2 regions of the Leeia speluncae genome follow, and region 1 is predicted to be linked to the other one. Evidence: riboswitches for the same ligand, from Rfam matches in the RefSeq annotation. Region 1 holds a riboswitch; the other holds the start of a gene.
The links. A riboswitch is a leader RNA that binds a small molecule or an ion and turns the genes downstream of it on or off. The one in region 1 is predicted to bind thiamine pyrophosphate.
Positions count from the first base shown of each region.

Region 1 (7,458 bases):
CGGTTAAACGACCCGGTTTTAAAAGGATGTGATCAGGCGTCGCTACTTTACCAATATCGTGCATTGGTGCTGCGCGTAAGATTAAATCTTGCTCAGATTCAGTTAGCCCTAAATGCTTGGCAATCATCTGAGAGTAGTGCGCCATCCTTTGGATATGCGCGCCGGTTTCCGGGTCACGATATTCTGATGCTTTACACAGTAGCAAAATAGCTTCTTGTTCTCTTTCCAAGATCGCTGCCGTCGCTTTTTTGACTTCGTCTTCTAACCAGCTGGTTTGGTTAAGCAACGAGATATTGGCGCGATGTAGTTGCAGCATGTTCTTGGTACGCGCCAAGAATTCAATTTTATCAATTGGCTTGGTGAGAAAATCTGTCGCGCCAGACTCTAGTGCAGTGTGGCGAATCTCTACATCGTGGCTAGCGGTCACCATTAAAATGGGCGGGCAGCTCAGATCGCCTTCTTTACTCTCTAGAAAGTCTGCCATGAATTCCAGACCATTAATGTCTGGCATCATGTAATCAAGAATGAGTAAATCAAAAGGGTTCGCTTTGCACCAGTGAAGTGCTTCTTTTGCATCTTGGAAGGTGATGGCTTCTACGCCATCTAGTTTTTTCACTAGATGAGACATCAAGACCAAGTTGATATTTGTATCGTCAACGATGACAACCTGCATGTTTACCTCGGTTCGGCTGATCCGTATTGCGTTTGTCTGTGCAAAAAATTTGCAACCATTCTGCCACGGATGCTGGCTAACACTTATTAAATTTTTATCGAAGTTGAGTGAACTATAGCAAATATCGTCAGCTTATCAACCGAATGGTCGGAAGAGTTTATATCCTTTGTCTTTTCAGTGAAAAAGTGGCGGCTTTTGTTGCTTTGCCATTGGATCATCAAGGTGGATCAACAAAAATGAATATTTGCTGAATCATTCCTTTATTTATGCTTTGTGCATTTATTTGATTGTTGTATGATGAGATTGTCTGTGCAATATAATGCCTAACATAGAAAAGAGGTTTCCATGTCTGAACTACATTTATTAGTCATGATTGAAGTGCAACCCGGAAAACGTAATGAGCAAATTGCCGCATTTGAGTCTCTCAGACCCCATGTATTAGCGGAAAGTGGGTGCTTGCATTACGAACTAATGGCAGACCAATCGAATGAGAATGCGTTTGTAATTATGGAAAAATGGGAAAATCAGGCGGCGTTAGATGCCCATGATCAAATGCCCCATATGTTGGCTGCAGATGCGGCCAATAAAGCGTTTAGGGCAAAACCTGCTTCTGTTATTAAATTGCGTACTGCCTAATTGCTAATCAATTTGCTTGCCATGCATCTTCATTGCATGCTTTAATCGCAGCCACATGAAACAGGGGTGCTCCACTTTGGTGGGGCTGAGATGTTACCCTTTGCACCCGATCTGGATAATACCAGCGTGGGAAGTTTTCGAAGCCGCCTTGGCAACTAGCAAACAAGTTTTTACTGCTGCTGTTGCTTTCAAATCCTGAATCTCAGGTCTTGGTTGCTCCCTGTTTCCGTTCACACTAACAGGAGAGCAATATGAATGATTTTTCCAAAACCAGCATCGAACACCTAATTCGCCCTACGCCACTTCCTGCGTCTGAAAAAAAATACCTTAGCGGAAGCCGCCCTGATATTCGTGTTCCTTATCGCGAAATTACCCAAACCGAAACACGCATTGGCGAACGCAAAGAAGCAAACCCACCGATCCCTGTTTACGATTGTTCTGGCCCGTATACCGACTTAAACATGGCGGTGGATTTGGCTGAAGGCTTGCCAGCGCTACGTGCGAAATGGATCGATGAACGTAACGATACCGAATTACTCTCTGGCCCAACCTCTGAATTTGGCCAAGCCAGACAAGCTGACCCAGCAACCGCCCATCTACGTTTTTCTCATATTCGTGAGCCACGTCGGGCGCAGTCTGGCAAAAACGTGTCTCAAATGCACTATGCAAGACAAGGCATTATTACTCCTGAAATGGAATTCGTTGCGATTCGCGAATCGCTAAAACTAGCCGAGTTGCGTGCGGATCCTCGTTATGAAGGTTTGCTACGTCAGCACGCTGGCCAACCATTGGGCGCGAATATTCCAGATGACATTACTGCTGAATTTGTCCGTCAGGAAATTGCCGCTGGCCGCGCGATTATTCCTGCCAACATTAACCACCCAGAATTAGAGCCGATGATTATTGGCCGTAATTTCCGCGTGAAAATTAATGGTAACTTGGGTAACTCTGCAGTGACTTCTTCTTTGGCTGAAGAAGTAGACAAAATGGTGTGGGGTATCCGTTGGGGTGCCGACACAATCATGGATTTATCGACTGGTAAGCATATCCATGAAACGCGCGAGTGGATTTTGCGTAACTCGCCAGTACCGATTGGCACCGTACCCATTTACCAAGCATTAGAAAAAGTGGGCGGTAAAGCGGAAGAACTATCTTGGGAATTGGTGCGCGATACCTTGATCGAGCAAGCAGAGCAGGGCGTGGATTACTTCACCCTTCATGCGGGTGTTCGTTTGGCATACATCCCGATGACCGCTCGTCGCCTAACTGGCATTGTGTCTCGCGGTGGTTCAATCATGGCGAAATGGTGTTTGGCGCATCATAAAGAAAACTTCTTGTATACGCACTTTGATGAAATCTGCGAAATCATGAAGGCTTACGATGTGTCGTTTAGCTTGGGCGATGGTTTACGCCCAGGTGCGGTGTATGACGCAAATGACGAAGCACAATTCTCTGAACTGCGTACTTTGGGCGAACTTACCCAAAAGGCGTGGGAACATGATGTACAGGTAATGATTGAAGGACCTGGCCACGTACCAATGCAGCGTATTCGTGAAAATATGGATGAAGAACTGAAGCATTGCTTTGAAGCACCGTTCTACACACTTGGCCCATTGGTAACCGATATCGCCCCAGGTTACGACCATATCACGAGTGGTATTGGTGCCGCTCAAATTGGTTGGTACGGTACATCAATGCTGTGTTACGTGACACCAAAAGAACACTTAGGCTTGCCAGATAAAGAAGATGTGCGCGTCGGGATTGTGACGTACAAAGTAGCTGCACATGCGGCTGACTTGGCAAAAGGTTGGCCAGGTGCGCAAATGCGAGATAACGCGCTATCTAAGGCTCGCTTTGAATTCCGTTGGGAAGACCAGTTTAACCTAAGCCTAGACCCAGAGCGCGCGCGTGAATATCACGATGCTACCTTGCCGCAAGAAGGTGCGAAAACCGCGCATTTCTGTTCTATGTGTGGACCAAAGTTTTGCTCGATGAAAATTACCCAAGATATTCGTGAAGCAACAGCGGCAGGGCAATTTGAAGGGATGCAACAAAAGAGTATTGAATTCCGTCAGAAGGGTGGCGAAGTGTATCTGACAGGAGATGCATCTTGAAAATTGCGGTCGTCGGTGGTGGCCTCTTAGGGAGGCTAACTGCTTGGCAATTAGCATTAGAAGGCAAACACGTCGCGTTGTATGACGCGGCGGGGCCAAAAGCAGAAGCGGCTGCTGCGTATGTAGCAGCCGGCATGATTACCCCAATGGCAGAAGCGGCAGTGGCAGACAATGCCATTGTCGCAATGGGGTTTCAAAGTCTGAAACGTTGGCCACAGTTCTTGGCTAAGCTAAGCGATCCGGTTTTTTTTCGACATCACGGTACTTTAGTGGTATGGCACCGACAAGAGGCGGCAGAAGCAAGACAATTTGCCGCCATGATTCATCAACACTCGTTGACGGGATCACTGCCGGGCGTTATCCAGCCGATTGATGCCAATGGTGTGGCAGATAAAGTACCTGTTTTAGCGGGCAAATTCCGTGAAGGCTACTTTTTGCCAGACGAAGGTCAGGTAGACAACCGTCAGGTCTTATCTGCGTTAGCCAATGCGGCGGAAATCGCGGGCGTTGTGTGCCACTGGTACACCCCAATATCGAAAGACAATTGGCCAATCGCTGATATGGTGATTGATTGCCGTGGGCTAGGGGCGAAAGATGCATGGAAGGGTTTGCGCGGTGTTCGTGGCGAGGTACTGAGGCTCTATGCGCCAGAGGTTGAATTATCTGCCATGGTGCGCTTGCTTCATCCACGCTATAGCCTTTATCTAGTTCCTAGAGAGAATGGCCGTCTTGTGATGGGGGCAACTAGTCTCGAGTCTGAAGATATGTCGCCAATGAGTGTGCGTTCTGCATTAGAGATGTTGTCTGCTGCGTACTCTATTCATCCGGGTTTAGCAGAAGCACGAATTGAAGAAATGAGTACGCAATGCCGACCAGCATTACCAGACAACCATCCTGCAATTGAATGTCATGAGCGCAATCAGCAAATCGTGATTCAAGCTAATGGTTTGTTCCGGCATGGATTCTTGCTTGCACCTGTGGTGTCAGATGAAGTGGTGGCTTTAGTAAATGAAACCTTAGATAAGGGGGCTGAGTTGGCGACGGCTAGCCGACAGCAAGCCACTGCTTGGCCAACCCTTTATGGTGCAGCATTAGAGAAGGTGGTGTGATGAAGCTGATGATTAATGGCGAGTGGCAAACCTTTGCGTCGGACCAAGCACTCGCTTCTATTTTGGACAGTATTGGCGCAAAGCCACCTTACGCAATTGCGGTGAACCAAACATTTGTGCCACGCAGTCAGTACCAAACCTTGACGATGAATGATGGCGACGCAATCGAAATTGTTCAGGCGATGGCAGGGGGGTGAAAATGAATACATTAGCAAAAGATGAATTTGTGGTTTACGGACAGGTGCTGAAAAGCCGAATGTTACTAGGCACAGCGAGATACCAGTCGCCGAAACAATTGGCAGATGCTGTCACCGCTGCACAACCGGGAATGTTAACGGTTTCTGTGCGTCGTCAGCAGCTTGCCGGAGGGGAAGAAGGGCAGCCTTTTTGGCAATTGATTCAAGCGATGGATATTCCTGTGTTGCCAAATACAGCGGGTTGTCATTCTGTACAAGAAGCCATTACTACCTCAGAAATGGCACGGGAGTTGTTTGAGACGAATCTGATTAAGCTAGAAGTGATTGGTGACGATGAAACGCTACAACCTGACCCATACGGACTAGTGGAAGCAGCAGAATATCTAGTCAAACAAGGCTTCCATGTATTACCTTATTGCACAGATGATCTTGTGTTGTGCCGTCGTCTATTGGATGTCGGCTGTGAAGTCTTAATGCCTTGGGCTGCACCGATTGGCACAGGACAAGGGCCGAGAAACCCTGAGGCGTTGCAAACTTTAAGAGAGCGCTTTACAGATGTTCCCCTAATTGTGGATGCAGGCTTAGGATTGCCTTCGCATGCGACCCAAGTCATGGAATGGGGTTTTGATGGCGTGCTACTTAATACGGCAGTGGCAAGAGCGGTAGACCCGGTGAAAATGGCTGGCGCATTTGCTGCCGCAACGCAAGCCGGGCGAGATGCTTGGATGGCGGGCCCTATGCCGGTACAAAGGGCTGCTGCACCGAGTACGCCTGTGCTTGGCACTCCGTTTTGGCATCAGCAGTCTTTAGAAGAGGTCCGTGCATGGCCGTAATGTTTGAAGATAAGTCGATCTCTCAAGAGGCATGGGCGATAGCTAGCCATTTAGCGCCTCTGCCAGCTTTGTGCTCGACGAATTGGTCTTTTTATTTTGAAAAACCGACCTTAGTAGAAACAAATACCAAAGCGGTTTGGTGGGTGACCGACAAAAATGTCGATTACAGCCGATGGTGTCTAGAGGGAGGTTCTGCAGTTTGCCAACAGTTGCTTGAAGATGGCTTACAAGTTTGTTGTTACCATCAGGGGCAACGCTACCAATTAAAGACTACACGTTTTAAAAAATTACTGTCACCTGAGAAAGTCGCTGCCTTTCTATTGCATGACTATGATCTGCACGATGCGGTTGCCCTAGCAATGGCCTCTTGTGGTGAAACTTGGCCAGATGAGTTAGCAAAATTCCCAAGTCTACAGGGGGTAACCACCAGTGAAAAACCGTTTGCGACTTGTCCTAACGCGTTAGGTTTATACCCTGTTGTCCCTAGTAGCGACTGGATTGCAAAGCTATTAGCATTAGGGGTTAGAACATTGCAATTGCGGTGTAAGCATCCTGATCCTGGCGTTGTCCGTGAAGAAGTGACAAAAGCGGTCCAACTCGCCAAAGCATACGATGCACCGAATGACCCGGTCAGACTATTTATTAATGATCACTGGCAGCTGGCGATTGAACTCGGGGCTTACGGTGTGCACCTTGGCCAAGAGGATTTACAAACTGCGATCCTTGAAATCATTCAAGAAGCCGGCTTGCGGCTTGGTGTCTCTACGCATGGCTATGTAGAAATGCTGAGAGCACATGCACTCAAACCAAGCTATATCGCCATGGGGGCAATTTATGCCACGCCAACAAAATCAATGCCGACACTACCACAAGGGGTAATCAAGTTGGGGCAGTATGTCAAACTAATGGAGTCGCATTATCCATTAGTGGCGATTGGCGGGATTTCTCTGGTGGAAATGCCATTGGTTAAGCAAAGTGGAGTGAAAAGCATCGCAGTTGTCCGTGCAGTCACCGAGGCAGAAGATTTGACGCAGGCGGTGAAACAATTGCAGCAAGTGGTCGAGGGATGATTCAAGCAGAATTTCCTAGAGTATTAACGATTGCCGGCTCTGATCCTAGTGGTGGAGCAGGCATTCAAGCAGATTTACGCACCATTGCTTTACTTGGTGCCTATGGAATGGCGATTCCCACCGCGCTGACGGTTCAAAATTCCTTAGGCGTTCATGCGGTACATCTCTTGCCTGTCGATCTCTTGCAGGCGCAACTCGCCTTGTTAATGGAAGATGCGCCACCGCATACAATTAAACTAGGCATGCTAGGTAATACAGAGGTGGTGAATCTGCTCCTCGACAGCTTTCAAGCATGGGCATCTAATAATGTGCTATGCAAGATTGTCTGTGATCCAGTGCTGGTTTCTAGTAGTGGTAAACGCTTATTGTCTGAAGATGCGCTTGATTCATTAATCGCCTGTTTCCCGTATTTCGAATTATTAACCCCTAACGCCATAGAAGCGAGCGTATTAACCGGTATCGAGATTACTCAACCAGAAGACATGCTGAAGGCGGCAAAGGCGTTGATCGAGATGGGGTTAGCGCATGTGCTAATTAAAGGGGCGCATGTAGAAGGCGAAGAAGTTGTCGATTTGCTGCTTTCTCGTACAGACATCCAATCGCCGATTTGGCTGCGAGCAAATCGGGTGGAAACTAGAAATGATCATGGCACTGGCTGTACCTTGTCTTCCGCGATAGCCACCTATTTGGCAAAAGGGGAATCGATGGTTGACTCTGTCACGCGGGCGAAACAATACGTGACAGAATCGTTACTAGCGTCCCAAACCATCTGGAATGGTCATGGCCATGGCGGGTTTATGCGGCGATAAAAAACTGAATACATGCA
Region 1 covers NZ_JAJBZT010000006.1:88,266-95,723, forward strand. Annotated here, with positions in the region: gene LIN78_RS11815 (HD-GYP domain-containing protein) at 1-673, opposite strand, end outside; gene LIN78_RS11820 (putative quinol monooxygenase) at 1,019-1,309, shown strand; TPP riboswitch at 1,362-1,459, shown strand; partial or broken gene thiC (phosphomethylpyrimidine synthase ThiC) at 1,621-3,423, shown strand; gene thiO (glycine oxidase ThiO) at 3,420-4,532, shown strand; gene thiS (sulfur carrier protein ThiS) at 4,532-4,729, shown strand; gene LIN78_RS11840 (thiazole synthase) at 4,732-5,562, shown strand; gene thiE (thiamine phosphate synthase) at 5,553-6,632, shown strand; gene thiD (bifunctional hydroxymethylpyrimidine kinase/phosphomethylpyrimidine kinase) at 6,629-7,441, shown strand.

Region 2 (7,458 bases), on a different contig from region 1:
GATCACCGCATTGGCGGTGACACTCTGGAATGCTTTTGTCCATATTCCACTAGAAAAATCAGAACAACTATCGTCTCGTTTTGATAGCCCATTTTGGGCTTCTGCACAGCTAGAAATTGAATATGAACGCTTTTTGATGGCGTTAACTAGATACGAGAGTAAAGCCCCCGAAGTTAGTTATGATGATATGACCACCAGACTAGACATCTTGTGGAGCCGCCTACAGCTTTTTCATGAAGAAAATGTCCATGGCGAAGAGTTGCGTAGTATTCGTGGTGCGAAGCCTACGATTGCAGGACTAAAAAAAGTCTTAGAAGATATAGATCCAGTTATCCAGGATTTTCAAGCCGGCGATGAAAAAACTTACCAAGCCTTGATGGCCAAGTTATTGCCTTTACGCTCAGGGCTTCATGACCTTACTGTTCAAGCCAACCATGATGAAACCAATTTAAGAACAGAAACCGTTGTCAGACAAAAGCATGCATACGAATGGCTAGGTTGGGCATTTGCCGCTATGTTTGTTATCGGCTGGTTTGTGCTGCTTAGCCTTTATCTCAACCTTCAAAAGAATAAACGCATTCTTGAAGCCGTTAATCAAAAGAATGATGCCTTACATTTAGCTAAAGAAAATGCCGAAATTGCGAACAGGGCAAAATCACAATTCCTAGCTACCATGAGCCATGAAATTAGAACGCCAATGAATGGCGTGATTGGCATGGCTGAGTTGCTTAGTTATACCCCATTAAATGAAGAGCAAACACAGTTTGTCTCCACTATTCGTGAATCTGGCCAAGCATTAATTGAAGTGATTAATGACGTACTCGACTACTCTAAAATGGAGGCAGATAAGCTTGTGCTACACCCGCATGAGTTTAATTTGCTCGAGCTGTTAGAAAGTGTGGTTGAAGTAATCGCGCCTAAAACCTTTGATAAGCAAATTGATTTAATCTTAGATTATCCAAAAGATTTACCTGCTGTATGGGTGGCGGATGGTGGTCGCGTTCGTCAAATTTTGCTCAATCTGGTTGGTAATGCGGTTAAGTTTACAGAATCAGGTTCGGTTAAATTGCGTGTAGCACCTACTACTTCTAGTGACGGTTTATTATTTGAAGTCATTGATACAGGAATTGGCATTCCTGTATCAGAACAAAGCCATTTATTTTCCCCTTTTACCCAGGTAGATGCCTCGTTATCACGCAAATTTGAAGGGACTGGACTTGGGCTTGCTATTTCTAAGCGCCTAATCGACTTGATGAAAGGTCAAATTGGATTATTTAGTCGCGCAGGGCAGGGAAGTACTTTCTGGTTCAAATTACCGATCGAAGCATTGGCTTCTCAACCGGTAACCGCCATTGATCCGGTAGAGCCTTTGTTATCTGATATCCATATTGAAATTATTGACAGTCAAGTTACTGTTGTTGAATGGTTACAAAGTCAGTTTGAAGATTATGCAGTGCCGCATCGCCTGCATCATGCGAAAGACGAGTTTTTTGCCTCATTTAAGAACGAGCAACACACTCGAAAGTCTGTCTTAGTGGTTTCTGTCGATGTAGACGATAGAAATAAAGTCACCGATTTATTGAATCAGTTATCTGAAATTAGAACATCTCATGCAATTCCGGTGATTTTGCTTGGCGCACTACCTAGTCAAGATTTACCAAGTTTCGCTAAGTTGCCGATCATTGCGCTAAGAAAACCATTTACTAGGAAAACCTTACAAAATGCACTGAAAAAAGTAGCAGATGCATTCAATAATTCCAGTAAATCAATTTCAGTGGATGCAGAAACCATCAGTATTCAACCGAAGGCCTTACCAAACGCTGATGCACCCTTGGCAAAAGTGTTATTAGCCGAAGATAACTTGGTCAATCAAAAGGTAGCCGCTGCACTCTTAAATAAGTATGGTTACAGCGTCATTATCGCAAACAATGGTGCTGAAGCAGTAAGAATCCTGATGGAGTCACAGCCAGACTTTATCTTGATGGATATTCACATGCCTGAAATGGATGGCTTAGCCGCAACCGCGGCTATTCGGGCCATGGCTGAGCCTTTATGTAGAACGCCTATTATTGCAATGACTGCAAATGCCATGCCGGAAGACCGTGAGCGTTTTCTGGGGGCCGGTATGGATGATTACCTAGCAAAACCAATTAATGCCCAAGAATTTAGAACTACCTTGGAGCATTGGGCGAATATGGTTAAACGAAAAAGCCGCTTAAGCTAAATGTCCGTAATGTGAACTGAATTGCACAGTGATGACAGTTTTGTGATCTTTCAACGACATTTACGTGACTTAGACTATTGTTTTTTGCCTAATTTTCTTCTTATCTCCCTTTCTAACTGATTGTTTTGCAGTAGAATATCCCTCTTATTTTTTGTTTGTTAATTTATCGGAATAGGCAATGGCGCTCATCGTTCAGAAATACGGCGGCACCTCCGTGGGGAGCCCCGAACGCATTAAGAATGTCGCCAAGCGGGTGGCTCGTTTTAAAGAAGCAGGTCATCAGCTGGTGGTAGTAGTTTCCGCTATGAGTGGCGAAACGAACCGCCTGATTGCCCTTGCAAAAGAAATCCAGTCTTCACCTGATCCTAGAGAATTGGATGTTCTAGCGTCTACAGGAGAGCAGGTTACGATTGCCTTGCTATCTATGGCGCTGCAAGAACTCGGTTACAAAGCCAAAAGCTATACCGGTGGGCAAGTGCGCGTACACACAGATAACGCTTTTACGAAAGCGCGTATCGAACATATTGATACCGAACGCATGCGTGCGGACCTAGACAACGACACCATTTTGATCGTTGCTGGTTTCCAAGGGATGGACCCTGACGGTAACATCACTACGTTAGGTCGTGGTGGTTCTGATACTTCTGGTGTTGCATTGGCTGCTGCACTACAGGCAGACGAATGTCAGATTTATACTGATGTGGACGGTGTTTATACAACGGATCCACGCATTGTGCCAGACGCTAGACGTCTAGAGACAATTACCTTTGAAGAAATGCTAGAACTAGCAAGTCAAGGTTCTAAGATTTTGCAAATTCGTTCAGTAGAGTTTGCAGGTAAATACAAAGTCAAATTGCGCGTGCTTTCCAGCTTCATGGATGATCCAGGCGCAGGCACCCTGATTACATTTGAGGAAGATAGCAATATGGAAAAGCCAGTCATCTCCGGTATCGCATTTAACCGTGATGAAGCGAAAATTACTGTTCGTGGCGTACCTGACAAACCAGGTATTGCATACCAAATTCTTGGCCCAGTTGCGGATGCAAATGTTGATGTAGACATGATCATTCAAAACATCAGCCACGATGGCACAACAGACTTCTCTTTCACTGTGCATCGTAACGATTTCAATCGTGCGAAGCTGATCTTGGAAGAAACGCTATCTCATATCGGTGGCGCAAGTGTGACCGGCTCTGCCGATGTAGCCAAAGTATCGATCGTTGGTATCGGCATGAAATCACACGCTGGCGTTGCTAGTACCATGTTCCGTGCGTTGGCTGAAGAAGGTATTAATATTCAGATCATCACTACTTCTGAAATTAAGATTTCAGTTGGTATTGATGAAAAATACATGGAGCTAGCAGTACGTGTGCTTCATAAAGCATTTGAATTAGATAAAGAGCCAGCACCATTGGCTTAATCTAGTTTTACTGCTGAGAAAAAAGGGTAGCGTATTCGCTGCCCTTTTTTTATTGGTGAAGTCTTTTAATGCGAGACTTAACTAGATTTCGCTACTACAAAAAAACTCAGTAACCAGTGAGGCGCTTCGAAATGACTCAGCAAAAAGTTCGCATGTTAGAAGATAGGTTGCTATATGAGGGCTGGAATACGCTAAGACAACTCTCATTAGAATATCAACATGATTCCGGTGTGGTTCAGCATCTTCAGCGTGAGCTATATGTAAAAAGCCCTGGCGCAGGTGTTTTACTCTATAACGAAGTAAATGATACGGTTGTACTGGTTAAACAGTTTAGAACGCCATTATTTTATCTAAATGAAGAGCCGATGTTGGTTGAAGTGTGTGCTGGCCTTTTAGATGGGGAGGATCCTGAAACGGCGATTAAGCGGGAAATCCTTGAGGAAACAGGGTATCAGGTCGATCATGTCGATTTTGTCATGAAGGTATTTACTAGCCCTGGCGTCGTGACTGAATACTTGATGCTATACACAGCCAATATTCGGGATACTCAGCGAATTGCTCGCGGTGGTGGCTTAGTGGAAGAAGGTGAAGAGATTGAGTTGATTGAATGGCCATTATCTTTGTGTGAAGAAAAACTAATGGCTGGTGAGATTCAAGATGCTAAAACGGTGATTTTGCTGCAAAATTTGCTTATAAAACAGGCAAAAACACGACATTTGCAGAAAAAGTGATGATATTGAAGATTTTTCTGCAATAAGGTGTTGACGAGAGTAGGGAATATCTATAATATTCGCATCTCTGTTGACGGAGAGATGGCCGAGTGGTCGAAGGCACTCCCCTGCTAAGGGAGCATGCGGGCAAAACCTGCATCGAGGGTTCGAATCCCTCTTTCTCCGCCACAATAGAACTAAGTTGTAAAGCAGCGCACCCGTAGCTCAGTTGGATAGAGTATTTGGCTACGAACCAAAGGGTCGGGCGTTCGAATCGCTCCGGGTGCGCCACTAACAACTTAACTTCTGTAGAAATACAGGCAACGCACCCGTAGCTCAGTTGGATAGAGTATTTGGCTACGAACCAAAGGGTCGGGCGTTCGAATCGCTCCGGGTGCGCCAGATTCAAGAAAAAAGCCGCTTTTAGCGGCTTTTTTCATTTGTAATGTTTATTTCTTGGTAGTGCCTTTTTCTACCACTTAAACGTTTTATAATATTTAACCTGACAAGGTTAATTTATAAAATAATCTGTCGTTAACACCGGGGGTGTCTGCATAGATGTTATGCAGACTGAGATATACCCTGTACCTGATCTGGGTCATGCCAGCGGAGGGAGCGTGTTTTCTCATGCATTCTACTTCCCCTGCATAGCCCCTTTTAACTAGTTTGAGAGGGAATATGTTTCGTCGTTTACTATCAGCTACCTTGCTTTTAACTACTTTTGGTGCGTCGGCCGCCGAATTAAGAGTGCTTACTCATAGTTCTTTTTCAGTTGATAAAAAACTGATTGCTGAATTCGAAGCGCAAAATGCAGCGAAAGTCTCTGTCATTAAAGCTGGCGATGCTGGTGAAATGCTAAATAAGCTAATCCTGACAAAGTCTGCGCCAATTGCGGATGTTGTTTATGGCATTGATAACCTGCTTGTTGCTAAAGCGACAGATGCAGATGTTTTGGTTAAGCCAACGCCAGTTAAATCGCCTAAACAAGCGTTTAGCGAGTACCTGACTACCGTCGATTATGGCTTGGTGGCACTAAATTACGATAAAGCCTATGTCTCTGAGCATAAATTAGTATTGCCGAAATCATTGGATGATTTCACAAAACCTCAGTTCAAAGACCTGTTAGTGGTAGAGAACCCTGCAACCAGTAGTACGGGCTTAGCTTTTATGATGGCAACCGTTCATCATCTAGGTAAAGCAAAAGCATGGGCATTCTGGGGTAAGTTGAAGGCCAATGGCGTAAAAGTAACGCAAGGCTGGAGCGATGCTTACGAAAAAGAGTTCTCTAAAAATGGTGGTACCAGACCATTTGTTGTCAGTTACAGCACGTCTCCTTCTGCCGAAGTCTTCTACAGCGAAGGTAAACTCAGCGTTCCGCCTACTGACAATCTGTTTGTTCCGGGTAGCTACTTTATGCAGGCTGAAGGTATTGGACTGGTAAAAGGTGGCAAAGAAGCGCAATTAGCGGGTAAGTTTATTCAATTTATGGTTTCTAAATCTGTGCAAGCAGACTTGCCTACCAATATGTGGATGTATCCGGTCAGAGAAGATGTTGTGCTGGATAAAACTTTTAGCTTCGCGACCTTGCCAACCAAACTAACGAAACCTGTTGTGCCTAAATCAGGTAAAGAAGTGCAGCAACTAGTTGCTGAATGGCAAAAATTGATGCGCCCCTAAGCGTCGCTTGTAGGATGTATTTGAAAATGCCACAAAATAAGTTTAGCGTTTCTACGTTACTTAGTTTTGTGGCATTTTTCTATTTGGCCTTAATGATTGCGTGGCCTTTAACGCGTTTGTTGTTTGATTATCCAATTAGCTTGGATCTTCTCCAAGATAGTTATTATTGGAAAAGAGTCGGTATCACTGTTTTTCAGGCGAGCCTTGCTGCATGTTTGTGCGTGGTGATCGCCTTACCTGTTGCTTGGATATTGTCTGAGTATCGTCCGAAGTGGGCACGACTTTTTCTGCGTTTGGTGTTACTGCCTTATCTTATGCCAACGATTGTTGGCTCCCTCGCCATTTTGGCACTTGCTGGTCCGCGAGGTTGGTTTCCTATTTTACCGTCAGAGGGCTTTTTGCCGCTGATGTGGGGGTACGTTTTTTATAACCTTGGGATTAGTATTTGGACAATTTACCAAGCATTGCAACGTGTTTCGTCGAATCAAATTTCAGCGGCAAAGGTATTGGGCGCCTCAGGTTGGCAGATTAAGCGACGTATTATTTGGCCCGCTATAAAAAATGCAGTGTTGGCATCTTGGCTGTTAGCCTTTTTATTTTGTGGCACCAGTTTTGGGGTTGCCTTACTGCTAGGTGGGCGAGAGTGGGCAACCTTAGAAGTTGAAATATATGAGCTAACCGCATTACAGCTAGATTTACCCTCTGCAGCTTTTGTTGCGCTTATTCAACTCTTTATGTGCGCATTGGTTGTCTATGCCTATGCCAAATTGTCTTTGCCGGTAAAAGCTGAGCGACAATTAGCATTTAAGCAGGTTGGCATCCAACGTACGATGCGGTGGTTTTATTACTTGCCCATTCTAGTTGCTGCGATCATCTCAATTGCCCCAATGGTTGGCTTGGTCGTTAAATCGTTACTCGGTGGTTATCAAGTTTATCTCGCTATTTTTCAGGATGAAGCGTTTTATCCTGCACTTAAAAATAGTCTGTTCTTTACGGGATTAAGCCTGCCTTGTATTAGTGTGATTGGTTTAATTGTTGCGAGTCAGGTGCGAAAGGGCGGCACACTAAAACTGTTAGTGACATACTCTCCTTATCTAATCTCCTCCTCTTTGCTCGCATTAGCATTGTTGGTTGCTTATCCTTCCTTTATTGCTAGTCTGTGCTTGCTGATCGCGGGTTATGTTTTGTTGGCTTATCCTTTAATGGCGAGACAGGTTTCATTGGCTTGGGGGCAACTACCTCCTAGGTTAGGTGAGGCAGCCCATTCTTTAGGCGCTAGTCGAGGCCAGTCTTTTTGGCGAATCGATGTTCCCATTCTATTACCAGCAATACAGTCTGGATTAGCGTTTGCTGCGGCGACTACGCTGGGTGAGTTTGCCGTTACCTTGTTTTTATCAAGACCAGAATGGACGACGATTACAACGCTG
Region 2 covers NZ_JAJBZT010000007.1:84,336-91,793, forward strand. Annotated here, with positions in the region: gene LIN78_RS13110 (ATP-binding protein) at 1-2,224, shown strand, start outside; gene LIN78_RS13115 (aspartate kinase) at 2,403-3,644, shown strand; gene LIN78_RS13120 (NUDIX domain-containing protein) at 3,776-4,375, shown strand; tRNA gene LIN78_RS13125 (tRNA-Ser) at 4,451-4,543, shown strand; tRNA gene LIN78_RS13130 (tRNA-Arg) at 4,569-4,645, shown strand; tRNA gene LIN78_RS13135 (tRNA-Arg) at 4,680-4,756, shown strand; TPP riboswitch at 4,887-4,987, shown strand; gene LIN78_RS13140 (thiamine ABC transporter substrate-binding protein) at 5,033-6,031, shown strand; gene LIN78_RS13145 (ABC transporter permease) at 6,058-7,458, shown strand, end outside.
Region 2: linked by a shared signal. The riboswitch ahead of LIN78_RS13140 (thiamine ABC transporter substrate-binding protein) and the one ahead of thiC (phosphomethylpyrimidine synthase ThiC) in region 1 are both predicted to bind thiamine pyrophosphate.